Linked DNA regions of Priestia megaterium. The protein of the gene in region 1 interacts with the protein of each later gene in a pairwise test. Links are inferred from orthologs where the notes say so. Each region holds a gene or a part of one and is shown in the gene's direction. Other genes may lie near its edges. The genes, in order: LIS78_RS01300 and sucA.

What was found.
Region 2: the proteins of LIS78_RS01300 (region 1) and sucA interact in binary tests that used the Escherichia coli proteins (3 or more experiments, as listed by UniProt). The link is inferred for Priestia megaterium from one-to-one orthologs.

What each region holds. Positions count from the first base shown.
Region 1 is NZ_CP085442.1:218,129-221,450, reverse strand. The notes cover bases 292-3,280. They hold LIS78_RS01300 (ABC-F family ATP-binding cassette domain-containing protein), read left to right. Parts: upstream 292-813; coding sequence 814-2,748; downstream 2,749-3,280. Other genes in these bases: tsaD (tRNA (adenosine(37)-N6)-threonylcarbamoyltransferase complex transferase subunit TsaD), read right to left, coding at 3,003-3,280; LIS78_RS01305 (redox-sensing transcriptional repressor Rex), read right to left, coding at 292-355. Also shown: more of LIS78_RS01305, read right to left, coding at 1-291; more of tsaD, read right to left, coding at 3,281-3,322. UniProt on the Escherichia coli protein: Genetic data indicate it may be involved in ribosome assembly or function.
Region 2 is NZ_CP085442.1:2,988,792-2,992,492, reverse strand. The notes cover bases 225-3,592. They hold sucA (2-oxoglutarate dehydrogenase E1 component), read left to right. Parts: upstream 225-530; coding sequence 531-3,392; downstream 3,393-3,592. Other genes in these bases: odhB (2-oxoglutarate dehydrogenase complex dihydrolipoyllysine-residue succinyltransferase), read left to right, coding at 3,409-3,592. Outside these bases: LIS78_RS15185 (PadR family transcriptional regulator), read left to right, coding at 1-166; more of odhB, read left to right, coding at 3,593-3,701. UniProt on the Escherichia coli protein: E1 component of the 2-oxoglutarate dehydrogenase (OGDH) complex which catalyzes the decarboxylation of 2-oxoglutarate, the first step in the conversion of 2-oxoglutarate to succinyl-CoA and CO(2).

The sequences.
Region 1 (3,322 bases):
CATCAAAAGCGCACTCAATTTTGGTGTTATTATTTTTAATAAAATTATAATTTAAAAAGGCCGTTCCCAGATTCCCCACGCCAATCAGTGCTACTTTCGTTACTTCATCTTGGTCTAACGTTTTACGGAAAAATGTAAGTAAATAATTCACATTGTAGCCGTATCCCTTTTTCCCTAATGCTCCAAAGTAAGAAAAGTCCCGACGAATAGTAGCAGAATCAACTTTCACTGCCTCACTTAACTCTGCTGACGAAACACGCTGTTTACCAGAAGCATGCAAGTTTTTTAAAAAACGATAATAAAGCGGCAATCGTTTAGCCGTTGCTTGTGGTATTTTTAATTGTTCAGTGTTCACGTTGTACCCCCTCAGTTCATGTATGTCATTACTAACATTTTCAAGTCATATTGCATTACCTTTCACAAAGCATCAACCGCTTTGAGGTAGCGCTTCCAATTCTCTCTCTTTTCTCTTGTTTTATATATACTCCGCTTCACACCCCGACGGCTTTTGTCTATCCAGCACTACTTAAAGTCGTTAGCTAGAACGAAGCAATTAGCCCTTCAAAGGATTCGTTTGTTAGTCATGACGGATTTTCTACATCCATCATATATAAGTTCAGAGATGCACTTATCTCTTATTTTAACATAGTATCCTGTATAAAATGTGCACGTAAAATCATTTTATTTCATGAATCAAAACATTCGCTTCACCATTTGTCCTTGTCCCTGTACAAATTACAAACGCTTGTAGGAAGAACTTGTAGTTGAAAATATGTTAAAATACACTATGGATATACTACTAGAGGTGAAAAAATGATTATTCTACAATTGAACGGTATTACAAAATACTATGGGGCAGAACCCATTTTATCGAATATAAAGTTAGAAGTACAATCAAAAGACCGCATTGCCCTAGTGGGACGAAACGGTGCTGGTAAATCAACTTTATTAAAAATTATTGCTGAGCAGCTTTCTTATGACAGCGGAGAAATTATTAAACCTAAAGGTGTTTCCATTGATTATATGGGACAAGATACAGTTCTTGAGTCAACACTCTCCATATGGGAAGAAATGATGACTGTCTTTGCTCCGTTAAAGAAGATGGAAAAAGAATTACGTACGCTTGAAACGAAGATGGGCGATCCAGACATTTTTAATGATTCAGTTCAATACGAAAAACTAACCAAAGAGTACGATCAGCTTCAAGTAACGTTCAAAGATTTAGGCGGCTATCAATATGAAGCGGATACACGATCTATTCTTCACGGTTTCCGTTTTTCAAACTTTGACTATAGCACCCCTATTTCCTCCTTGAGCGGTGGACAAAAAACACGCTTGGCGCTTGCAAAACTGCTTTTAACAAAGCCGGACTTGCTTATTCTCGATGAGCCTACCAACCACTTAGATATTGAAACTTTAGCATGGCTGGAACAGTTTCTGCAAGGGTATGAAGGAGCTATTTTAATTGTTTCACACGATCGTTACTTCCTTGATAAAGTCGTAAATCAAGTGTATGAAGTCACACAAAAAACAACGGTGAAGTACACGGGCAACTACTCTAAATACCTTGTACAAAAAGCAGAGCGATATGAAAAAGAGTTGCGTCAGTACGAAAAGCAGCAAGATGAAGTCGCAAAACTGAATGATTTTATTCAGCGAAACATCGCCCGCGCATCGACTACAAAACGTGCGCAAAGCAGACGTAAACAGCTCGATCGAATGGAGTTAATAAATCGACCTAACGAAGGCGAAAAATCAGCTAGTTTTTCGTTTGAAATTGAGCGTCAAAGCGGAAATGAAGTCTTAAATCTCGAAAACGTGTCTATTGGATATGATGAACACAAATATATTGTTCAGCAGGCAAACCTTCGGATTAAAAAAGGTGAAAGCCTTGCGTTGGTTGGCCCTAATGGAGTTGGGAAATCTACGTTATTAAAAGGTATTGTGGATAAACTAAGCTTCAAGACTGGAACCATTTCTTTTGGCTCAAACGTAATGGTTGGTTATTACGACCAAGAGCAAGCCAATTTAACGTCTAATAAAACCGTTTTAAATGAGCTTTGGGATGACTACCCATCCAAACCTGAAAAAGAAATTCGTACAGCGCTTGGAAATTTTCTGTTTTCAGGTGATGATGTACTGAAAATCGTTTCGACGCTTAGCGGTGGTGAAAAAGCACGTTTGGCTCTTGCGAAGCTTATGCTTCAAAAAGCTAATTTCTTAATTTTAGATGAACCTACTAACCATCTTGATTTAGATAGCAAACAAGTACTCGAGAATGCGTTAATTGATTACCCAGGGACTCTATTATTTGTTTCACATGACCGTTATTTTATTAATCGTATTGCAAACAAAATAGCAGAGCTATCTCCTGAAGGGGTAGAAGAATTTCTTGGAGATTATGACTATTATGTAGAAAAGAAAGCAGAAATAGAGGAAATCAAAGAATTAGAAAATATAAAAGCAAACGAAGAACGTACGGTAAAAGTAGATAAACAGTCCTATAAACAAGATAAAGAACAAAAGAAATTGATGAGGCAGCGAACACGCCGCATTGAAGAAATTGAAACTGAAGTAAACAAATTAGAAGCCGCACAAGCGGAGAATGAAGAACTTCTTTGTGACCCTGAAATTTATCAAAACCACGAAGAAGTATCAAGATTAAACGGTGAAAATGAAAAAATTTCTTCACAGTTATCCACATTAATGGAAGAGTGGGAAGAATTACAGCTGCTTCTAGAAGAATAGCCTATATTTTTTCGTATCTATTCATCCTATTTACTTGTTCATGCGCTTTAGAACAAGCTTTATCCACTCTGTGAATAAATAGTGGATATCTGTCTGATTTTCATAATTAAAACTTGTTAATAACAGGTCCGTGTACTGAGTGCACGGACTTTTCCACATAATTATCCACAGTCAATTCTAAATTTATTGAATATTGTTGATAAATCATTTTTATCCACAAAAAAGACGAATGAGAAATAAATCTCATTCGTCTCTTACTCTTCCAAGTCTAAACCGGGGTTTGCATTTAATGACATATCTGAACGTTTTCCCTGAGCAAATCGTACACTTGCTGCTGCTCCAATCATTGCCGCATTATCCGTGCATAGAGATAGCGGCGGGATAATAAGATCAATGTTTGATAGTGGTGCAAATGCCTCTTCTAGCGCTGCTCTAAGTCCTTTATTAGCAGCAACTCCTCCTGCTAATAACACTTGCTTAACGTTATATTCCTTTGCAGCTTTAACGGTTTTAGTTACTAACACATCAATGACACTCGCTTGAAAGCTAGCAGCAAGCGTTTGTGGAAGAATCT
Region 2 (3,701 bases), 2.8 Mb from region 1 along the record:
GGATCATTCCATTGCAAATCTGTCGATCATTATGCGCACGATTATGCATTTGAAAGTAGAACTAACTTGGTTCACTCATTTACTCGAAGCGGCGAAAAGCAACAAGCTTACAGAAGTAGATAATGGTTATTTTGAAGACGTTGAAAAAATCGTAGATGAGTTTTAAAAAAAGAAGCAAAACGCTGCTTCTTTTTTTTAATGGTCATAAAATATATTTCAAGCAATTTAATTTTGCCAAAAGCTAGGTCAATAACAATTAATTAACACCTAATTCGACCTTTAATCAGCTTTACTTATAAAACGCTTTCAAAAAGTAGTAAGACTATTAAAAAAGTAAAAAAAATTAAAGAAATATAGCGATTTCATTTTGATTGACGAGTAAAAGAGTGGTAAAATATAAGCAGATATCAGATACACACGCAGTGAGATTTATCACTCGTTGTAAAGATGTCAGACGATAAGGTAATCGACATTCAAAATGGAAAGATTGTTGAGTACGACAATTATTATAACTCGTTGGGGGTTTTATCATGGGTAACGAAACGTCGAATAGAGGGGAGCCTTGGCAAGGATTTTTAGGTCCGAACTATGGCTATGTATTAGAACAGTATGAGTTATATGAAGAGCAGTCAGATCTAGTAGATCCAGAGTTAAAAGAATTATTTGATTATTGGGGTGCTCCTCCATTAAACGAAAGTGAGCAAGTTCAGCAAGCTGAATACGCACAGGCTGCACCTTCAGCTAACACATCTAAAATCGCATCGGCTATTAAGCTAGCGGAAAACATCCGTGCTTATGGTCATCTATACGCATCAATTAAGCCTCTTGAAAGCGAGAAGAAAGATCCTGTCTTGCTTCACTTGGAAGATTACAATTTAACGCAAGAAGATTTGAAATCAATTCCGGTTGACATTTTATGTACAAATGCACCATCACACGTCAAAAATGGTTTAGACGCAATTAACTATTTAACAGATGTCTACACAAAAACCATTGCGTTTGAATTCCATCACGTACATAACATGGAAGAGAATAAGTGGCTGACTGATATGGTCGAGTCAGGTGCTATTTTCCAACCTCTTTCAAATGAGAAAAGAACTTCTATATTAAAGCGTTTAACAGAAGTAGAAGGCTTTGAACAATTTTTACACCGTACATTTGTCGGACAAAAACGCTTTTCTATTGAAGGCGTAGATATGTTAATTCCACTTGTAGATGAACTGATTGCACGCTCAGTGGAAACAAGCCCAAAAACGGTTAATATCGGTATGGCTCATCGTGGGCGCTTAAATGTATTGGCACACGTATTAGGCAAGCCGTATGAAATGATTTTTGCAGAATTCCAGCATGCACCTAACAAGGAATTAGTTCCTTCAGAAGGTTCAATCGGTATCAACTACGGCTGGACGGGAGACGTAAAATATCACCTGGGTGCCGACAAACAAATTAAAGCAGAGAACACAGTTCGAGCTCGTTTGACATTGGCTAGTAACCCTAGTCACTTGGAGTTTGTTAATCCGGTTGTGGAAGGGTTTACAAGAGCGGCTCAAGATGAGCGTGATGTGAATGGATACCCAAAACAAGATGTAAAAAAATCGTTCGCGATTTTAATTCACGGAGATGCTGCGTTCCCTGGTGAAGGTATTGTACAAGAAACGCTGAACTTAAATCAATTGACTGGTTATCAAACAGGTGGAACAATCCACATTATTGCTAACAACATGATTGGATTTACAACAGAAAGCGTCGATTCTCGTTCAACGAAATATGCAAGTGACTTAGCAAAAGGGTTTGAAATTCCCATTGTTCACGTAAATGCGGATGATCCGGAAGCCTGTTTAGCTGCTGCTTACTTTGCTTATGAGTATCGCAGACGCTTTAACAAAGATTTCTTGATTGATTTAATTGGATACCGTCGATTTGGTCACAATGAAATGGATGAACCGTCTGTAACGCAGCCGAAGATGTATGAAATTGTGACAAAACGTCCAACCGTTCGTGCTATGTATGCAAAGCAGCTTGAAGAACAAAATGTAATTCAAAGCGGCCAAGCAGATCAAATTAATGAAGAGTTACAAGCGAAGTTAAAAGCAGCTTATGAGAAAGTACCGCCAAAAGCTGAAAAGCAACATAGAATTATGGAAATGCCACAAGCAGTCTTCAAAGGAATTTCAGATATTGATACATCTGTTACAAAAGAAGAGCTGTTTGAAGTGAATCAAGAGCTAGTGAAATACCCTGAAGGATTTAACGTATTTCCAAAACTTGATCGCATCTTATCTAAACGTGCCAAAGCGTTTGAAGAAAATGAAAGCGTAGATTGGTCATTGGGTGAGGCATTTGCATTTGCTACGATTTTAAGAGACGGCACGCCAATTCGTATTACAGGCCAAGATTCTGAACGTGGTACGTTTGCACATAGACATCTTGTTCTTCATGATCATAAGACAGGGGATGTTTACTCACCACTACACGCAATGAAGAACGTAAGCGCTTCCTTTGATATTCGTAACAGTCCATTATCTGAAGGTTCAGTGCTTGGATTTGAATACGGCTATAATGTATTTGCTCCTGAAACGCTTGTTCTTTGGGAAGCACAGTTCGGTGATTTTGCCAATGCAGGTCAAGTTATTATTGACCAGTTTATTGCAGCAGGCCGTGCTAAGTGGGGACAAAAATCTGGAATGGTCTTATTGCTTCCACACGGCCATGAAGGTCAAGGGCCAGAACACTCAAGCGCTCGTCTAGAACGTTATTTACAGCTAGCTGGAGAAAACAACTGGACAATCGCAAACGTAACAAGCGCTGCACAATATTTCCACTTACTTCGACGACAAGCTGCCATTTTACAGCGCGAAGAAGTAAGACCGCTAGTAGTTATGACACCAAAAAGTTTGCTTCGTAATGCTTTTAGTGTGTCAAACCTTGAAGAGTTTACAAAAGGCTCTTTCCGCTTAGTAGTAGAACAGCCTGGATTAGGCAAAAAAGAAGATGCAGTTGAACGAATCGTTCTGTGCAGCGGAAAAATCAGCAGTGAATTAACGGAACGCTTAAACAAAGCAGAAGATGATAAAGATTGGCTACACGTCCTTCGTCTAGAACAAATTTATCCGTTCCCGAGACGCGTAATTGCTGAAATCTTTGCTCGCTATAAAAATTTAAAAGAGATTGTCTGGTTACAAGAAGAGCCGGAAAACATGGGCGCATGGAACTATGTAGAAGATCGACTTCGTGAAGTAGCACCAGAAGGAGCTACGGTTGACTACATCGGCCGCACAAGACGCTCAAGTCCAGCTGAAGGAGATCCAACAGTTCACAGACAAGAACAAGAACGTATTTTACAAGATGCATTAACTAAAAATGAAATTGCTAACGACGTTGTTACACGATAAGGAAGGGGAATGAACCATGGGAGAGATTAAAGTACCGGAATTAGCAGAATCAATTTCTGAAGGAACAGTTGCACAGTGGCTAAAACAAGTAGGAGATTTTGTTGAAAAAGGCGATTATATCGTTGAACTTGAAACAGATAAAGTTAACGTGGAAATTACAGCTGAAGACTCTGGTGTGCTAACAGAACTTCTTGCTGGTGAAGGCGACACAGTGCAAGTTGGTGAAACAATTGCACGTCTTGAAGCGAAAGAAGGAGCTTCAGCATCAGCAGCACCAAAAGCTGAAGAAAAACCAGCAGAGGAAGCACC